Regions from separate parts of the Nonomuraea sp. NPDC005501 genome, predicted to be linked through region 1. Evidence: riboswitches for the same ligand, from Rfam matches in the RefSeq annotation. Region 1 holds a riboswitch; each other region holds the start of a gene.

Region 1 (6,411 bases):
GTCGAGCTGGAACGTCAGCTTCTCCCCCGGGCTGGGCAGCGGGAACGGCGGCGGTCCGCCCCGAACGTCGTCGACGGGCAGCCCGGTGAGCTCGGCCGCCGCGGGGTTCCACCGGATGACGCGGCCGGCCCCGTCGAGCACGGCGATGCCGTCGGCGCTGGCGTCGAACACCGCCTGCTCGTGGGCCCGCTGCCGCACCGCCTCCTGGTAGGCCATGGCGTTGCCCACCGCGATGCCGGCGTGCCCGGCCAGCAGCTCCAGCAGCTCCAGCTCCAGGTGGCCGGGCTTGCGCTGGGCGTACAGGGCGTAGAGGGCGCCGTACGGCCGCCCGCCCACGGCGGCCAGCCCGAGCGCGATCGTGTGCAGGCCGGTCAGCTCCGCCCACAGCAGCTCGTCGAGCCCGTGGGACTCCAGCAGGACGGTCTTGCCGGTGCGCAGCAGCTTGTCCACGAGGCTGGTGCGCAGCCCGGCCGTGGCGTCCTTGAGCGTCTCGGGCAGCCGGTGGGTGCTGACCACGCGCAGCCGTTCGCCCTCGATGAGCACGAAGCCGCCCGCGTCGGCGCCCGTCAGCTCGGTCAGGCTGCCGGCGATCCGGTCGAGGACGGCGGGCAGCTCCAGCTCGGCGTTGATGTCGCCGACCACGTCGGTCAGCCGGCGTACCAGCCGGACCCGGCGCGCCATGCGCTCGCTCGCCGCCTCCTCGGCCGCCGCGCGGTGGTGGACGCACACGTATCCCACCACCGAGCTGCCCATCACCAGCGGCCCGATGTCGACCGTCACATCGAGCACGCTTCCGTCGCGGCGTAACCGCTTGGTGCGCAGCGTCACCTGGTCTCCGGTACGCGCGCGTTCGAGCACCGCGTTGTGCTCAGCCGTCAGCTCCCCCGGCACGATCGGCGCCCTGCGGCCCAGCATCTCCTCGGCGGTCCAGCCGAAGAGCCGCTCGGCGGCCGGGGTCCACACCAGCACGGTCTGGTCCCGGTCGAGCGCGATCAGCGCGTCGGGCGAGCCGGCGAGCACCGCGCGAGCGATCTCGTCGTCACTGCCGGCCCACTCGTCACCCACACCTCCATAGTGCCCGCGCTGCGCGGCCGCCGTCGGCCGATCCGTCCGATACGCTGCCGATCACGACCTACCAGGTGAGAAGAGGGTGAGCGGATGTCGAGCGGTGATCTCGATGCCCTGCTACGGGTGACCTCCGCCACCTACCGCGGGGAGACCCCGCCCGACGTCGCGTTCGGCACCTATGACGGCGCCGTGGGGCGGCTGGTGCTGGCGGTGTCCGGCAAGGGGATCGTGGCGTGCAGCTTCGAGGACGAGCACGCGGTGTACGAGCGGGTGACGCGGCACGTGGGCTCGTTCATCGGGCCCGACCCCGGCCGGCTGGACCCGGTGCGCCGGGAGCTGGACGCGTACTTCTCGGGGCGGCTGCGGGCCTTCACCACGCCGGTCGACCTGGCCATCGCCACGTCGTTCGCGCGCACGGTGCTGCAGAAGACCATGGCGGTCCCGTACGGCACGACGGCGACGCTCAGTGAGATCGGCGAGCACATCGGCCGGCCACGCGCGCTGCGGGCGGTCGGCAACGCGCTGATGGCCAACCCGGTGTGCGTCATCGTGCCGTGCCACCGGATCGTGCCCGGCGACGGCGCGCTCGGCGACTACGCCGGGGGCGTGAACGCCAAGCGCCACCTCCTCACCGTCGAGTCCCGCTCCTGATCACGAGCTGTCAGACGCGGTCGGCGTAGGTCCGGCGCCGGGCCAGGCCGAGGGCGAGCGTGACCAGGGCGGCCACGAGCGCCGCGCCGAGCGCGCCGTTCATCCACGGCTGACGGGTGAAGCCGATCGCCTCGCGCACCCAGGCCCAGAGGCCGTCCCACGCCCCGACGGTCGGCGTCGAGGTGGTCAGCCAGTACGCGGCGAAGCCGAGCACCCAGGGCACCAGCATGGACCAGCGGGACGGCGCGTCCTCGTCGGTGTTCCACCGGGCGGAGCCGCCGAGCACGAAGTAGTCCACGGCGAGGACCGCGAACATCGGCACGAACACCGCGCCGATGATGCCGAGGAAGGCCCCGTAGGAGTTCACGTCCACCACCAGCGCCACGGCCGTGGTGACCACGCCGATGGCGACGCTGAAGAGGCGGCGGTCGACGCGGGGCATGAGGTTCTGCAGCGAGAGGGTGGTCGAGTAGACGTTCGCGAACGACTGGTCGGTCTCGCGCAGGACGAGCACGGCGAAGAACAGCGCGCCGAGCGGCGCCGCGACGAACGTCCCGAACACCGCGGTGCCGTCCGCCTGGACCGCGGCCGCCCCGGCGATGGCCACCGCGTACACGCCGAGCCCCAGGCAGGCCACCTGGGCCAGCGTGTAGCCGCCGACGACGCCGGTGAACGCGGCGGCGCTCGACCTGGAGTGCCGGGCGAAGTCGGCGGCCATCGGCACCCACGAGACCGACAGCGCGATCACGTAGTCGACGGCCGGCGCGAACGCGTGCCACGAGCCGCCGGCCTGCGGCTGAGCCTGGCCGAGGAAGTCCACGGCGAACCAGGCCAGCGCGATGACCACGGCGACCGTGACGTACCGGCGCAGCAGCCGCACCGAGCCGAGCGGCCAGATCGACAGCGAGGTGGTGAGGACTCCGGCGACGATCACCCAGACCGCGTACGGCACCGCCGGACCGAAGATCGCGCTCGCGCCCATGGAGATCACCCAGAGCTCGAAGGCGCCCCAGCCGACCATCTGGATGATGTTGAGCACCGTCGGCAGGTACGACAGCCGCGCCCCGAACAGCCCCCGGAGCAGCACCATCGAGGGCCGTCCGGTCTGCGTGCCGGGGATGGCGGCCAGGCCCACCATCGCGGTGCCGACGAGGCTGCCCACGACCGCGGCGGTGAGGGCCGCGGCCACGCTCAGCGGCGCGCCGCCAAGCGGGTCGAGCAGGAAGAGCGCGCCGGAGAAGCCCAGCAGGCTCACCCCGAGGTTGGCCCAGAGCGCGCCCTGGTCCAGCACCCCGAGCGTCTTCGGCGGGGCCTCGTCGAGGGTCAGCGGGACTTCGTTGACGGCATGCGTCATCACACACTCCCTACGCCGGCATTACCCGGACAGGTTCATGCGGTCGGCAGCAGCGGCAGCTGCCCTCTCAGCCCGGTGGCCCCGAGCTCCCGCGGGATCTGTAGTTGTCGCGCGCCGGACCACCCTGGTCTGTGCCGGAGATGTCCTGGCGTGCGCCCTCATGATGCCTCATGCGCCGCCGGACGGCCACCCGGGCCCGTCAGGGGGTGTAGACGTACGGGGTCGTGGTGCCGAGCGGCACGAAGCCGAGCCGCAGCAGGATCGGACGGCTCTCGCTGGAGGCGTCCACGTGGAGGTAGCGGTAGCCCCGCTCGACGGCCACCCGCGCCCGGTGGGCCAGCAGCGCCCGGTACACGCCGCGCCCGCGCCACCCGACCACCGTGCCGCCGCCGAAGAGCCCGGCGAACTCGGTGTCCGGGTCCAGGTCCACCCGCGCCCCGCTGATCGGCCGGTCGCCGGCCATCGCGACGACCGCGGCCATCGACTCGGGCCGCTCGGCCAGCCGGCGGAGCAACTGGTCGCGCAGTCCCGGCGCCGGGATGCCGAACGCCTGCTCGTGCGCCTCCATGAGCAGCTCGATCCCCGCCGGGTCCTCCGCCGGGCGCAGGACGACGCCTTCGGGCAGCCGCGGCTCGGCGGCCATGGCGGCGGCCTCCGCGGCCAGCAGCGTCTCCTCCGGCTCGGCCGCGAAGCCCGCGGCCGACAACCGCTCCGCCAGGTCGGCGGGGCGGTCATGGGAGTACAGCTTCCACTCGAACGAGCGCTTCAGCGCGGTGAAGTACGCCACCTGCGCCGCGATCTCGGCGTCGGCCGTGTCCTCGTCGAGGTCCGACCACAGGATGCCGTTCCAGCCGCCCTCGGCCGCCTTGCGCACCACGCGGCCCGCCCGCTCGCCCTGGCTGATTCGCACCTGGCGGTCGTAGGCCGCCAGCATCTCATCACGATTCACCGGCACAGCCCACCAGCACGGACGCGCGCGGGGCAACCGGATTAAGGGACCGGCTCAGGCCACGAACGGCGGCTGACCGGTCTCGCTGACCATCGGACGGCTCGCGCCCTCCCACGACTGCATGCCGCCGCCGACGTTGACCGCCTCGCGCCCCAGGTGGTTCAGCCAGGCCGCCACCTGGTAGGACCGGCCGCCGACCCGGCAGACGACGTAGACCTTGCCGCCGGCGGGGACCTCGTCGACGCGCCCCTGGATCTCGCTCATCGGGATGTGCACGGCCTCGGGGGCGTGGCCCGCCACCCACTCCTCCCGCTCGCGCACGTCCAGCAGGAAAGCGTCGTCGGGTACGTCACGTGCCTCTACCTCGGGAACCGTCATGCGTCCATCATCTCGCGCCCTCGGTCGTAGGCCGCACGGGCCTCGGCGATCTCCCGCTGATGCCGCTCGGTCCAGGTGACCAGCGACTTGATCGTCTCGTGCAGGGTGCGGCCGAGCGGCGTGAGCGCGTAGTCGACGCGGGGCGGCACGACGGGATGGACGGTCCTGGTCACCAGGCCGTCGCGCTCCAGGTGGCGCAGGGTCACGCTGAGCATGCGCTGGCTGACCCCGTCGATCTCGCGGCGCAGCTCGCTGAAGCGCAGGCTCCGGCTGTCGAGCAGGGCGATGACGAGCAGCGACCACTTGTCGGCGACGCGGTCCAGGATCTGCCGGACCTCGCAGTCCTCGCGGGTGTCCCACTGCCGGACGTCGTAGTCGTCGGTGATGTCACAGGAGGCGTGGTCGTCCATGGCTCCATGCTGTCGCAGGCAGCCGGCGGTTACAAGAGATAACCGACCCTACTTGAGCAGGCGCGACAGGCGCCGGTCGGCGAGCGGCTTGCCGCCGGTCTGGCAGGTCGGGCAGTACTGGAGCGAGGAGTCGGCGAAGGAGACCTCGCGGATGGTGTCGCCGCAGACGTCGCACGGCTGGCCGGCGCGGTTGTGGACGCGCAGGCCGGACTTCTTCTCCGCCTTGAGGTCCTTGGCGGCCAGCCCATGGGCCCGCTCCATGGCCTCGCGCAGCGTCGTGACGATGGCCTCGTGCAGGTCCGCGATCTGCGCGTCGGTCAGCGAGGACGCGATCTTGAACGGGGACATCCGGGCCGCGTGGAGCACCTCGTCGGAGTAGGCGTTGCCGATGCCCGCGACGACCTTCTGGTCGCGCAGCAGGCCCTTGATCTGCGTGCGGTTGCCGCCCACGATCTTCTTCAGCGTCTCGACCGTGAACGACTCCGCCAGCGGGTCCGGGCCCAGCGCGGCCACGCCGGGTACCTCGGCCGGGTCCCTCGTGACGTACATGGCCAGGCGCTTCTGCGTGCCGGCCTCGGTCAGCTCGAACCCCGGCGCCAGGCCCTCGTCGTCGGGCGCGAACCGCACCCTCGCCGCGAGCGGGCCCTTGCCGGGACGGACCGGCTTGGCGCCCGACAGGTCGTCGCGCCAGCGCAGCCAGCCGGCCCGGGCCAGGTGGATGACGAGGTGGAGCCCGTCGCAGTCGAGGTCGAGGAACTTGCCGTGCCGCGACACCCCGGTCACGGTCAGCCCGCCCAGCGCGCTCACCGGCGGGTCGAAGGTCTTGAGCGCCTGGATCGCCACCACGTCCACGGCCAGCACGGTCCGGCCGACCGCCCGCTCACGCAGGAATCCGGCCAGGGACTCGACTTCGGGAAGTTCCGGCATGCCACCAGAGTACGGTCACTCACCGACAGCTGCCCGGACGCTCGCGGACGCCGCTCCACGCGTCAGGGCACGTCCCAGAAGGCCAGCTCATGGGCCATGCCCTCGCGGAAGAGCCGCTCCGCCCGCACCGGGTCGGGAGCCGCCTCGTCGATCATCACGGCGATCCGGGCGGCCAGCGCGGCGAACCCCGGGTCGGCGTAGGTGCCCACCCACGCCCGGTAGCGCGGCTCGGCCGGCGGGTCCTGCGCCAGGATCCGGCCCAGCGTCGAATATCCCCACATGCACGGGTACAGCGCCGCCAGCCCGTCGGCGTACGTGGCCGCCGACTCCAGCAGGAAGGCCGTGTACGCGGCGCACGCCGGCCCCTTCACGGCTCCCTCCAGATCGGCGCCGAACTCGGCCGACATGGTTCGGTGCAGGCTCAGCTCGTCATGGAAGGTGGCGTGCGCCAGGTCCACCAGATCCCCCAGGTGGCCGTCCGGCGCCTGCCAGGCCAGCCGGGCGAAGACCCGCACGTAGTCGAGCAGGAACAGGTAGTCCTGCTCCAGCCAGGACCGGAACACCGCCTCGGGCAGGTCGCCGCGCGCTATCCCGGCGACGGTGGGGTGCGCGAGCTGGGCGTCGAGCAGGGGGCGGCCGGCGGCGTGCAACTTCTCGGAGATGGACATGAGCGC
Region 2 (6,411 bases), on a different contig from region 1:
CCGATTCGTGGGGGCCCACGTCACCGGGTCACGGGGTCACGGGGTCATCGGGGAGGACGCCTCGGCGTAGCGGCGGCGCGGGATGCGCCCGGCCTGGCGGGCCAGCCGCCCGGCCTGGACCGCGCCCCGCATGGCCGCCGCCATCAGGTCGGGACGCTGCGCGCGGGTGACCGCCGTCGCCAGCAGCACGGCGTCGCAGCCCAGCTCCATCGCCAGCGCGGCGTCGCTGGCCGTGCCGATGCCCGCGTCGAGGATCACCGGCACGGAGGCCGCCTCCACGATGAGCTCGATGTTGTGCGGGTTGCGGATGCCGAGGCCGGAGCCGATGGGCGCGCCGAGCGGCATGACGGCCGCGCAGCCGGCCTGCTCCAGGCGGCGCGCCAGCGCCGGGTCGTCCCCGATGTACGGCAGCACCACGAAGCCCTCGGCCACCAGCCGCTCGGCCGCGTCGAACGTCTCGATCGGGTCCGGCAGCAGCGTCCGCTCGTCGGCGATGACCTCAAGCTTGACCCAGTTCGTCCCGAGGGCCTCGCGGGCCAGCCTGGCCGTCAGCACGGCCTCGCCCGCGGTGAAGCAGCCCGCGGTGTTGGGCAGCACCTTGATGCCGCGCACGCGCAGCACGTCGAGGACCGAGCCGCGGGCCGACGGGTCGAGCCGCCGCATCGCGACCGTGGTCAGCTCGGTGCCGGAGGCGGCGAGGGCCTGGTCCAGCACCTCCAGCGAGGGCGCGCCGCCGGTGCCCATGATGAGCCGGGAGGAGAACTTCTCCCCGGCGATGATCAGGTCATCCACCCTGCACCGCCGTGAGCACCTCGACGCGGTCGCTGTCGCCGAGCGCCGTGGTGTCCCACGAGCCGCGCGTCACGACCTCGTCGTTCAGGGCCACCGCCACGCCGGTGGTGGCGGTGGTCAGGATCCGTACGGCCTGCGCCACGGTGGTGCCGTCGGGCACCTCGCGCTGGCTGCCGTTGATCGTCACTCTCATCCCATCTCCTCGGAGCCGGAGTTGCCGTCGTAGGGGCCGGAGGGCCTGTCGTGAGCGCCGGGGGCCGGGTGGTGGCGGGCCGGGGAGCAGAGGGCCGCCGACTCGGGCTCCTCGCCCAGGAGGATCGCCGTCGTGAGCGGCGCCAGGAGCACCCCGCCGCGGTGGTGCCCGGTCGCCAGCGTCAGCCCCGGGACGCCGGCCGGGCCGATGAGCGGCAGGTTGTCCGGGGTGCCGGGACGCAGGCCCGCCACCACCTCGGCCACCTCCAGCTCGGTCACGCCGGGCACCAGCTCCCGGGCGTCGCGCAGCAGCTCGTACACGCCGCCGGCCGTCACCCGCGTGTCGAACCCCATCTCCTCCTGCGTGGCGCCCACCACGAGCTCGCCGTCGCCCCGCGGCACCAGGTAGACGGGGGCGCCGTGGACCATGCCGCGCACGCACCGGCCCAGCAGCGGCTCGGGGGACCGCAGCCGCATGATCTGGCCCTTGACCGGCCGGATCGGGAGGTCGTACAGCTCGCCGCTCCACGCTCCGGCGGCCAGGATCACCCCGTCGGCCCGGATCTCGGACGGCAGGTCCCCGCCGTCCGCCGGAGAGTCCAGCCGCACGCCCACGACCGCCTGACCGCGCCCGGAGCCGCCACCGGGGCCGCCGGGGGCACGCAGGAGCTCGGACACCCGGCCCGGCACCACGGGGACGCCCAGCCGCTCCAGGGCGGCCAGCAGGGCTGTTGTGACGCGGCGCGGGTCCACCCACGCGTCGCCCGGCGCCAGCAGCCCGCCCCGGACCGACGGGGCCAGCATCGGCTCCAGGCGGCGGCACTCCCGGCCCGTCAGCCGCTCCACCGGCAGCCCCAGCTTGCCCATGAACCCGGCCAGCTCGTCGAGTGCCGCCAGGTCGTCCGCGCCGAACGCCACGTCCAGGGTGCCGTCGGCACGGAAGTCCAGCCCGTACGACGGGACCGGGCCCGACCGCGCCGGGGACGACGGGACCGGGCCCGACCGCGCCGGGGACGACGGGACCGGGCCCGACCGCGCCGGGGACGACAGGACGGGGCCCGACCGCGAAGGGGACGACGGCACGGGACGGGCGCCGCCGAAGGGCCCGGGTGGGCGGGACGGGGCCAGGACGCCCGGCGGCAGGCCGGCGTCCTCGGCCAGCTCGGCGGCGAACGACGGCCAGCGGCGCAGCGACGCCACCCCCAGCCGCAGCAGCGGCTCCTCCGTGTAGGCGACCTCGCTGACGGGCGCCAGCATGCCGGCGGCCGCGTGCGAGGCCCCGGAGGCCGGGGCCGGGTCCACCACGGTGACGGGCCGCCCCGCCCGCGACAGCCGCCAGGCGATCGACAGCCCGACGATCCCGCCGCCCACGACCAGCTCCATGCGCGCTCCCTTCGCCGGCATGATCCGGATCAGGTGGATTGCGGTCGAAGGCCCGGTCAAGCCTTCCTCTCAGCCCGGTCACGGCCGGACTCCCGCGCGTCTTACCCCTCCAGCCTACGGCCTCGGTGCGGAGCGCAGGCGGCGGCCCCGTTATGGTCTTGACCGTGAACCGTGTCGTGGTGGCAGGAGCGGGCCTGGCCGGCGTGCGCAGCATCGAGGCCCTGCGGGCGAGGGGGTTCGGCGGCGAGATCACCCTCCTGGGACAGGAACGGCACCGCCCGTACGACCGGCCGCCCCTGTCGAAGGCGGTGCTGCTGGGCACCAGCGACTCCAGCTTCGTCGACTCCGACCTCGCGACGCTGGAGGTGGACTTCCGCCCCGGTGTCAGCGCCACCGGCCTGCGTCCGGGCGTCGTCGAGACCGGCGAGGGGGAGCTGCCGTACGACGGGCTGGTCATCGCGACCGGCGCCGAGCCGATCACGCTGCCCGGCGACGGGCCGCAGCATGTGCTGCGCACCCTCGACGACGCGCTGGAGCTGCGCGCCCGGCTGGTCCGCGGCGCCCGCGTCGCCGTGGTCGGCGCCGGCTGGATCGGCGCCGAGGTGGCCACGGCCGCCCGCCGCGCGGGCTGCGAGGTGACCGTGATTGAGGCCGGACCCGCGCCGCTCTTCCACGCCGTCGGGGCCGGGATCGGCGCCCGCACCACCGGCTGGTACGAGGACGTCGACCTGCGGCTGGACACCATGGTCGCGTCGGTGGACGAGGGCGGGGTGCGGCTGGTGGACGGCGAGTTCGTCGAGGCGCACGTGGTCGTCTCCGGCATCGGGGTCCGCCCGGCCGTCGAGTGGCTGGCGGGCGCCGACATCGACCTGCACAACGGCGTCGTCACCGACGAGCACCTGCGCGCCTCCCTGCCGGGCGTGGTCGCGGTGGGCGACTGCGCCGCCTGGTGGTCGCGCCGCTACGGCACGCGCCTGCGGGTGGAGCACTGGGACACCGCGCTCGGCGCGCCCGAGGTCGCCGCGGCCACCCTGCTGGGCGAGGAGGCCGTCTACGACCCGGTGCCGTACTTCTGGTCCGAGCAGTTCGGCCACATGGTCCAGTACGCGGGCCACCATCCGGCCGGCGACCGCCTCCTGTACCGGGGCGACCCGGAGGGCAAGTGGTCGGCCTGCTGGCTGACCGGCGACGGCGCGCTGGCCGCGGTGCTCGCCGTGGACCGGCCCCGCGACCTCGTCCAGGGCCGCCGCATCATCGAGGCAGGGCACCGGATGGACCCGGAACGCCTGGTAGATCCCGATGTCCCTCTACGGGATTGTGTTGTTTGAGCAAGCGCGCCATGTGGTAGTTGTGGTTTCGTGACGCTTTCTGTTGCACAGATCGACCGGGAGACCGACCAGCTCGTCAACGAGTGGCTCACTCTCCCCGAGGTGGCCGACCGCCTGCAGCTCTCGCTCGGGCGGACCAAGCAACTCCTCAAGGACCACAAGCTGCTCGGCGTGCGCCGGGGCAGCGGCGGGCCGCACGTGCCCGCGGTGTTCCTTGACGGAAGGGACGTGATGAAGGGCCTGCCCGGCACGCTGACCGTGCTGCTGGACGCGGGCTACGACGACGCCGAGGCGCTGCGGTGGCTGTTCACCCCGGACGACTCGCTGCCCGGCTCGCCCGTCGAGGCGATCCGCGCGGGCCGCCACACCGAGGTCAAGCGGCGTGCCCAGGCCCTCGCTTTCTGACGCCCGGCTCTACCTCTGCACCGACGGCCGGCGCCGGCGCGGTGACCTGGCCGAGTTCCTCGACGCCGTGCTCGCCAACGGCGTCGACGTCGTCCAGCTCCGCGAGAAGGGCCTGGAGGCGCGGGAGGAGCTCGAGCTGCTGGAGGTCTTCCGCGACGCCTGCGACCGGCACGGCAGGCTGCTGGCCGTCAACGACCGGGCGGACGTGGCCTACGCCGCCCGGCCCGACGTGCTCCACCTGGGGCAGGACGACCTTCCGGTGGGCGTCGCGCGGGAGATACTCGGCGACGACATCCTCATCGGCAGGTCCACCCACTCCACCGCCGAGGCGTCCGCCGCCGCGGTGGAGGAGGGCGTCGACTACTTCTGCTGCGGGCCGACCTGGCCCACCCCGACCAAGCCGGGCCGTCCCGCGCCGGGGCCGTCGCTGCTGCGGCACGCGGCCTCGACCGCCACGGACCGGCCGTGGTTCGCCATCGGCGGCATCGACCTGGACAACCTCGACGAGGTCATGGCGTGCGGGGCGACCCGCGTCGTCGTGGTGCGGGCGATCACCGAGGCCGACGACCCGGGCGCGGCGGCGGCCGAGTTCGCCAAGCGCCTGGCCCGCTGACCCGGTCACGACGCTCCCCCGCGCCCGTGGAAGCGCGGGGGAGGGTCAGGCCTTGCGGGAGGTGGCCGCGACGGCCAGGTCGGCCAGCGCGAAGCGGGCGCCGGCCGTGATCGGCGCCTTGTCCAGGCAGACCAGCGCCTCCTGCAGGTACGCCCCGATCAGGTCCTCGCACTCCCGCAGCGCGCCCGTGTCCTCGATGACCTCCCGCAGCGCCGCCACGCCCCGGTCGTCGAGTTCCGGGTCACCGAGCAGGCTCCGCACCAGCGCGGCCTGCGTGGGGGTGGCGGTGGCCAGGGTCCGCGCCACGAGCATCGTCCGCTTGCCCTCGCGCAGGTCGTCGCCGGCCGGCTTGCCGGTGGCCGCCGGGTCGCCGAACACGCCGAGGATGTCGTCGCGCATCTGGAACGCGATCCCCACCCGTGTGCCGTACGTGGTGCACAGCTCGTCCATCCACGGCGCCAGCTCGCCCGCCGCGAGGACCAGCCCGAGCCGGAGGGGCTGCTCCACGGAGTACTTGCCGCTCTTGTACAGGGCGACGCGCAGCGCCGACTCGAAGGTGTTCTCCCCGTGGGCCTGCTCCAGCAGGTCGAGGTACTGGCCGCACATCAGCTCGGTGCGCATGTGGTCGTGCACCGGCTGCGCCGCCGCGATCGACTCCGGCGGCAGGCCGCTGCCGCGCCACATCTCGCCGGACCAGATCAGCAGCAGGTTGCCCAGCAGGATCGCCGCGCCCACGCCGAACTGCTCGGCCGACCCGTGCCAGCCGGCCCCCGCGTGCATCGTCTCGAACCGGCGGTGCGCCGACGGCATCCCGCGGCGCAGGTCGCTCTTGTCCATCACGTCGTCGTGGACCAGCGCGCTGGCCTGGAGCAGCTCCAGCGACGCCGCGGCCGGGTAGATGCCCGGCTCGTCCGCGCCGCCCGCCCCGCGCCACCCCCAGTAGCAGAACGCGGGACGCAGCCGCTTGCCGCCGGCCAGCAGCTCTTTGGCGGCCAGGCGGAGCGGCTCCAGCTCCGGCGCGCCCGTGAGCGGCAGCTGCCGGTCGACGAACTCCCTCAGGCAACGGTCCACCTGTTCGCGCAAGGTGTCCATGCTCGCGGCCTCAGTGTTCATGCCTTGAGACTAGTGGCCGCCGGGTGGCGCCCGGCTCTCCAGGGACAAGGGTGACCGCTGGTGCGGGCCCCGCCACGGTAACCTTGGGGCATGGCGCTTGGTCGACCTTCCGTCCTGCCCGATCGTGTCCCCACCGTGCGCGAGCTTCTCGCCTCCGGTGGCCGGTCGTTCTCCTTCGAGTTCTTCCCCCCGAAGACCGACGAGGGCGAGCGGCAGCTGTGGCGGGCGATCAGGGAGCTGGAGTCGCTGCGGCCGACGTTCGTGTCCGTGACGTACGGCGCGGGCGGCACCACGCGCGACCGCACGGTCGACATCGTCGAGCGGGTCGCCCACGGGACCACGCTCACGCCGGTGGCCCACTTCACCGCCGTCAACCACTCGGTCCGCGAGCTGCGCCACCTCGTCGGCCGGTTCGCCGACGCGGGGGTGCGCAACATCCTGGCCGTGCGGGGCGACCCGCCCGGCGACCCGACCGGCGAGTGGGTCCGGCATCCCGACGGCGTCGAGTACGCCGAGGACCTGGTGCGGCTCATTCGGCAGGCCGGCGACTTCTGCGTGGGCGTGGCGGCGTTCCCCTACAAGCAC
Region 3 (6,411 bases), 300 kb from region 1:
TCCCCGTGGTGGGGATCGGGGCGAACGACACCGAGGCGTACCGGCCGTTCCGCAAGGTCGTCAACGGCAACCGCGTGTCGGTCATCGGGGCCACGCAGGTGCTCGACGCCGAGTTCGTCAACGCCTGGACGGCGACGCCCGGCAAGGGCGGTCTCGCCTCGGCCAAGAACGAGGACCGCCTGCTCCGGGCCGTCCGGCAGGCCCGCAAGAACTCCGACACCGTGATCGTCCACCTGCACTGGGGCACCGAGATGCAGAAGTGCCCGAACCCGGCGCAGCTCTCCCTCGCCCCCAAGCTGGTCAAGGCCGGCGCGGACGTGGTGGTCGGCGGCCACGCGCACATCCTGCTCGGCGCCGGTTACCTGGGCAGCTCCTACATCAGCTACGGCCTGGGCAACTTCGTCTTCTACAACTCCACTCCGGGCACGACCGGACGGACCGGGGTGCTGACGCTCACGATCAACGGGCGCAAGGTGCTCAAGGACCAGTGGACCCCGGCCACCATCCAGGGCGGCATCCCGGTGCCGATGACCGGCGCCGCCAGGACGCAGGCGGTGGCCGACTGGAAGGCGCTGCGCTCCTGCACGGGCCTGTCCACCCGTCCCTGACCGGCGTTTGCGGGCGGCGTGGCCGGTCATGTCCTCTGGACGGGCCGGCGACGTGGAGGAGGCCGCGATGCGGTGGGTGGAGTCCGGTGACGTACGGCTGTGGGTGGTCGAGGAGGGCGACCCGGCCCACCCGACGATCCTGCTCGTCCACGGCTATCCCGACACCCACCGCGTCTGGGACGAGGTCGCGGAGCTGCTGCGCGACCGCTTCCACGTGGTGCGCTACGACGTGCGCGGCGCGGGCCGCTCCACCGCGCCGGCCGACGACGCGGACTACACCTTCGACCACCTCGCGGGCGACCTCGCAGCGGTGCTCGACGCGATCGGCAAGCCCGCCGTCCACCTCGTCGGCCACGACTGGGGCTCGCTCCAGGGCTGGGACGCGGTGAGCAGGCCCGGCATCCGGGAGCGGGTGGCGTCGTTCACCAGCTTCGGCGGGCCGGGGCTGGCCCAGGCCGGCCGGTTCATGCGGGAGGGCAGCCCCGCGGAGGTCGCCTCGCAGCTCGCACGGTCCTGGTACATCGGCGTGTTCCAGACACCGGCGCTGCCCGAGACGGCGTGGCGGACGTTCATGCCGGCGGTGCTGGAGCGGAGCATGCGGGTCCGCGACGGCGTCCAGCCGCGCGCCGGGCACCCCGCGGACACGCTGTCGAGGGACGCCGCCAACGGGCTGTGGATGTACCGCCGCAACATGGGCCCCGGGCTGCGGCCCCGCCACACCGCGTCACATGGCGACCCGGTGGTGGACGTGCCGGTGCAGCTCATCGAGGCCACCCGTGACCCGTTCGTCTCGCCGGCGCTGCTGGCCTCGCTCGGGCGGTGGGCGCCGAGGTTCTGGCATCGCAGGATCGTGGCGGGACACTGGGCGCAGCGCGGCCGGCCGGACGTGGTGGCCAGGATGATCGCCGAGTTCGCCGCGCACGTGGACGGCGCCGAGGCCCCGCCGGGCCTGCGCCGCGCCCGGCAGGAGTCCTCCCCGGGGAGGGAGAAGGCGTTCGCGGGGCGGCTGGCGGTCGTCACCGGCGCGGGCAGCGGGATCGGCCGCGCCACCGCCCGAGCCTTCGCCGCCCACGGGGCCGAGGTGGTCTGCGCCGACGTGGACGAGGCGGCGGCGGCCCGCACGGCCGCCGGCATCGCCAAGGACTTCGGCAGCACGGCCCACGCCCAGCAGGTCGATGTCGCCGACGCCGCCCGGATGGAGAGCTTCGCCCAGAAGGTCCGCGCCGACCACGGCGTCCCGGACATCGTGGTCAACAACGCCGGCATCCTCGTCGCCGGCGCCTTCCTCGACCACTCCGTGGAGGACTGGCGGCGCATGATCGACGTCAACCTGTGGGGCGTGGTCCACGGCTGCCGGCTGTTCGCGGCGCAGATGGTCGAACGCGGCGAAGGCGGCAACATCGTCAACGTCGCCTCGCTGGCCGCGTTCGCGCCCACGATGCTGCTGCCCGCGTACTCGACGGTCAAGGCGGCGGTGAAGACGCTCAGCGACTGCCTGCGGGCCGAACTGGCCGGGCAGGGCATCGGCGTCAGCGCGATCTGTCCCGGTTTCGTCTCCACGAACATCGCCCGTCACGCCACGTACGTCGGCACCGATCTCCGCGACATCTCGGTGACGGCGCTGGAGAGCCGCGGCTACCCGCCCGAGCGCGTCGCCGCGCACATCCTGCGGGCCGTCCACCGGAACGAGGCCGTCGTCCCGGTCAACGCCGAGGGCAAGCTCGGGTACGCCCTGTCACGCCTCTCGCCCGGCGCCGCCCGGGTGCTGGCCCGGCTCTCCGGCACGGCCCGCCGCCTCGGCCACCGGCCGAACTCGCACGAGGCTCACCTGGAGCCGTGAGAAATCCACTGATTGCCAGATAACGATCGTGTCCTTGGGGGAAAGATGGAACTCGTGCTGTCACCCCAGATGGACGAATGCGTGCGACCCCAGCCGTTACGGCGACGGCCGGCGCAGCGCCGCAGCGCGCGCCGGGTCGAGCGGATGCTCGACGCCTGCGCCGAGCTGCTCGACGAGATCGGCTACGAGTCGCTCTCCACCACCCGCATCGCCGACCGGGCCGGTGTCGCGATCGGGTCGGTCTACCAGTTCTTCCCCGACAAGCGGGCCATCACCCAGGAGCTGACCCGGCGCAACGTCGAGCAGTTCGTCTCCAGGGTCGGCCGCAGGTTCCTGGAGGAGGACTACGTCGGCTGGTGGGAGGCCGTCGACGCGATCATCGACGAGTACGTCGACATGCACCGGACCGTCCGGGGCTTCAGAAGCCTGCACTTCGGCGACGTGGTCGACCTCAACCTCCTCGACTCCGACTCCGACAACAACACGGTGATCGCCGGACGGCTGCGCGGGCTGCTGCTCCAGGAGTTCGGCCTGGCCGACAGCCATGAGCTGGACGTGGCGGTCCTGGTGGCGGTCGAGGCGGGGGACGCGGTGCTCAAGCTCGCCTTCCGCCGCGACCCGAACGGCGAGCCGGAGATCATCGCGGCGGCCAAGCAGCTCATCCGCGGCTTCCTGTCCCGCCAGCTCCGCTCCTGGACGCCGCAGACGGCCTGACGCCGCGGACGGCCTGACGCCGCGGACGGCCTGGCTCTGTGGACGGCCTGACGCCGCGGACGGCCTGACTCCGTGGACGGCCTGACGCCGCGGACGCCGTCCGGGGTGGTCAGTCGTTCAGGCGCAGGCGCTGGATGAGCTCGGGGAGCCAGCCGAGCGCCGGGTGCGGCTGCTGGGCCTTGGGGGCCGGCGGCCGCGTGTCGGGCGCCGGCGGGCGTGCCTCGCCGGCCTGGGGCGCCTGCGAGGGCGTCACGCGTTGCCGGGGCGCGGGGGCGCGCCCCTCGCGGTCCTTGGCCGTCGGGGCACCGTCGCAGGGCGCCGGGAGCGCCACCGGCCACGCCTGGCGGTCCTCGCGCGCCTCCCGGGCGTCCAGCCGGGTCTCGATCGCGTGGAGTTCGCGCTCGGCCGATTCCACGGCGGCGAGCCGTCCGGAAAGGTATCCGGCCGCACCCGGAACCAGGACCGAAAGCGCCACGGCACAGGAGAGCGTGAAGGTCGTCTGCTTGGAGATGCCCATCGCAGCCCCTCCTCCTCGCCGGTGCGCGCGACCGCTATATGCCCTACGGCCTGCGAAGACACGCCGGAAGCGGGCATCCTTTGACATGACCTTGCCAAAGTCGTGCCGGATCGGCGATGTGCATTGCCGGGGCAAACCGGCACCTGGCTCGGTAGTCTCGCGGTGTGGCGCATGTGACCCGTGAGCACCTTGATCGCCTGCTTGAGCAGGCTCTGCTGGCCGACGACCACAGCTCCCTTGCCAGGCGGCTGTACGACGTCGCGCTCGGCTATTCCTCGGGCGATGTCTCCAGGGCGTCCATCCTGGTCCTCGCGGCCGAGGAATGGCGCTCGGCCGGGCAGCCCGCCCGGGCCCTGGAGTGCTTCCAGCGCGCGGTGGAGGACGGCGGTGAGTCGCTCATCGACCCACGCGCCGGCATCGCCGACACGCTCTTCGAGCTCGACCGTCCCGCTGAGGCGAGGGAGGTCATCGAGGCGATCCGCGCGGAGGGCGGGATCACCACGGCGACCTCCCACACGATCGCCGAGACGCTCGTCGCGTACGGCGACCTGCCGGCCGGGCTCGAATGGGTGACCCAGGCCGTGCTGGCCAGTGACGAGGACGACCCGGAGCATGTGGCGCTGCTGCGCACGCGCTACCGCATCCGGGTCGACCTGGGCCTGCCCGAGGACGAGCTCGACGCCCTGGTGTCCTGAGCCGGGCTCTCCCGGCCGGGCGATCCTGTCCGGCCCGGGGTGCGCCCCGAGGGGCGCTCGCTGCCGTCGGCATGCCCGCGATCAGGCCGTACGGGCGATCCGGGGTCAGAGGGCGGCCGTGGCCTCCGCGCCGGTCGCCAGCCACTGGCCGGTGGGCCACGTCTCCAGCCGCCACGCGCTGTCCCAGAACATCCACTCGTACTCCGTCGCCCGGCAGAACGCCTCGGCCATGGCCCGGCGGGTGGCGGGGTCGGCGGTCCCGGCCAGCCGGTCGGCGATGGCACGCACCTGTGTCACCGAGGCGGCGAACGACGGGTCGGAGTAGGTGGAGATCCACGCCTGGTACGGGTGGCCGGACCGGCCGGCCGTGCGCTCCAGCAGGGCCGTTCCGACGTCCTGGTAGACCCAGAAGCACGGCAGCACCGCGGCGACCAGCACGGGGAGGGGCGCGCTGAGAGCCGTCGCCTGGAGGTACGACGCGTAGGCCAGGCAGGTCGGCGAGGTGCGGATGCCGGCCACGTCCTCGGGGCTCAGCCCGAACCCGTCGAGGTAGCCGGTGTGCAGGGCGCGCTCGACGGCCAGCGCCGTGTGCGCGCTCTGGGCGAAGAACATGGCGTCCGCGGGCTCGGTGGCGCGCGCCGACGCTGTCGCCAGCACCTTCGCGTACGCCGCCAGGTAGCGGGCGTCCTGCACCAGGTAGAAGGTGAACCGGTCGCGGCTCAGGGTGCCGCCGCCGAGGGCGGTGTTGAACGGGTGCCGATGGATGGCGTCGAGCAGCGTGGCGGTGCTCGCCCAGACCTCGTCGCAGAACGACAACGTCGACGTCCCTTCGCCAGTACGAACTAGATCAGGTTCGACGGGTGTGATCTCAGCCCGGCCCTCCGGGCACCCCGCGTCACGGTCCACCGTAACAGGGATCATCCCAGCGGCAGGCTCGGGAGGAGGGTGCCGACGTCGCCGAGCGAGGTGACGCCGGGCTCCGCGACGCGGGAGGCCCCGGTGCGCGGCCCCTCCGCGTGGGTGGCGGCGTCCCGGCGGCTCGGTGCGCGGTCCGGCGCCTCGTGCGCGTGCTGACGGCGGACGGCCGGCTCCGGGGCCCCCGAGACGGGCACCCCGTCGAACGTCCGGACGGGCCGGGCCGGAGCCGCCGGCAGGCCGGGCAGGTCGGGCGCGGCGGCCATCGTGGACACGTCGGACAGGCCCGAGGGGTTGCGCGCGCCCGGAGGCAGGACCGGCACACCCGCGGCCGTGGCCGTCAGGTCGGGGGCGACCATCGGGGAGCCGGCGCCCCGGGGGCCGGTCAGGCCGAGGCGCTCCGCCGTCCGCGCCGCGACCGCGGCGGCGCTTTCCTCGCCGGCCGCCCCGCCCTCGTCCCCGGCCGGGACGGGGGTGAGGGCGTGGGTGAGGGCGAGGACGGGAGGCGGCGCCGCGATGATCCAGATGACGCCGGCGCTCAGCGTGGCCGCCGCGACGGCCCGAAAGCCGGGACAGGACCGGGATGACCTGGGATAGGACCGGGATGACCTGGGATAGGACCGGGATGACACTGACACTGAACGTCCCCCTCGTCGGTACGGCTGCCCGGGCGGACGCCGGGCGGATCTCGGACGAAGGCCGAAGCTAGCCAGGGAAGCGGTGCGCCGGGGCGGGCTTGGCCGAACGGTGGACCAGCCCTTACCGGCGAGCGGGCCGCGACACGGACCCGGGCACGCGAAAGCCCCGGGAAGCCGGCGGGAAAGGCCGGCCCCGGGGCCTTGTCGTCGGTACGTCGCGCGTCAGGCGCGCTTGACGGTCAGCTCGTCGTCGCCGAGGTCGACCAGCACCTTGTCGCCGTCCACGATCTCGCCCGACAGCACCGCCTTGGCCAGCTTGTCGCCGATCGCCGACTGCACCAGGCGGCGCAGCGGACGGGCGCCGTACAGCGGGTCGTAGCCGGTGAGCGACAGCCACTCGCGGGCCGCCGGAGTGACGTCCAGGGTCAGCCTGCGGTCCGCCAGCCGCCTCGCCAGCCGGTCGACCTGGAGGTCGACGATCTGG

Evidence for each region. Region 1 has a riboswitch for thiamine pyrophosphate ahead of ABZS51_RS01660 (cytosine permease). Riboswitches for the same ligand answer to the same signal wherever they lie in the genome.
Region 2: another riboswitch for thiamine pyrophosphate. It lies ahead of ABZS51_RS18240 (FAD-dependent oxidoreductase); the one in region 1 lies ahead of ABZS51_RS01660 (cytosine permease).
Region 3: another riboswitch for thiamine pyrophosphate. It lies ahead of tenA (thiaminase II); the one in region 1 lies ahead of ABZS51_RS01660 (cytosine permease).

What each region holds. Positions count from the first base shown of each region.
Region 1 is NZ_JBEXDT010000001.1:328,175-334,585, forward strand. Features, by position in the region: gene ABZS51_RS01650 (PAS domain S-box protein) at 1-1,065, opposite strand, end outside; gene ABZS51_RS01655 (methylated-DNA--[protein]-cysteine S-methyltransferase) at 1,159-1,719, shown strand; gene ABZS51_RS01660 (cytosine permease) at 1,730-3,073, opposite strand; TPP riboswitch at 3,064-3,176, opposite strand; gene ABZS51_RS01665 (GNAT family N-acetyltransferase) at 3,273-4,022, opposite strand; gene ABZS51_RS01670 (rhodanese-like domain-containing protein) at 4,077-4,400, opposite strand; gene ABZS51_RS01675 (helix-turn-helix domain-containing protein) at 4,397-4,810, opposite strand; gene ABZS51_RS01680 (DNA-formamidopyrimidine glycosylase family protein) at 4,859-5,737, opposite strand; gene ABZS51_RS01685 (transcriptional regulator) at 5,800-6,405, opposite strand.
Region 2 is NZ_JBEXDT010000033.1:51,073-57,483, forward strand. Features, by position in the region: gene ABZS51_RS18230 (thiazole synthase) at 37-792, opposite strand; gene thiS (sulfur carrier protein ThiS) at 785-985, opposite strand; gene ABZS51_RS18240 (FAD-dependent oxidoreductase) at 982-2,367, opposite strand; TPP riboswitch at 2,357-2,473, opposite strand; gene ABZS51_RS18245 (FAD-dependent oxidoreductase) at 2,532-3,695, shown strand; gene ABZS51_RS18250 (Rv2175c family DNA-binding protein) at 3,726-4,100, shown strand; gene thiE (thiamine phosphate synthase) at 4,078-4,713, shown strand; gene ABZS51_RS18260 (polyprenyl synthetase family protein) at 4,759-5,826, opposite strand; gene metF (methylenetetrahydrofolate reductase [NAD(P)H]) at 5,917-6,411, shown strand, end outside.
Region 3 is NZ_JBEXDT010000001.1:23,198-29,608, reverse strand. Features, by position in the region: gene ABZS51_RS00160 (CapA family protein) at 1-608, shown strand, start outside; gene ABZS51_RS00155 (SDR family oxidoreductase) at 637-2,448, shown strand; gene ABZS51_RS00150 (TetR family transcriptional regulator) at 2,518-3,162, shown strand; gene ABZS51_RS00145 (hypothetical protein) at 3,272-3,679, opposite strand; gene ABZS51_RS00140 (hypothetical protein) at 3,844-4,374, shown strand; gene tenA (thiaminase II) at 4,480-5,190, opposite strand; TPP riboswitch at 5,182-5,277, opposite strand; gene ABZS51_RS00130 (hypothetical protein) at 5,292-5,927, opposite strand; gene clpB (ATP-dependent chaperone ClpB) at 6,150-6,411, opposite strand, start outside.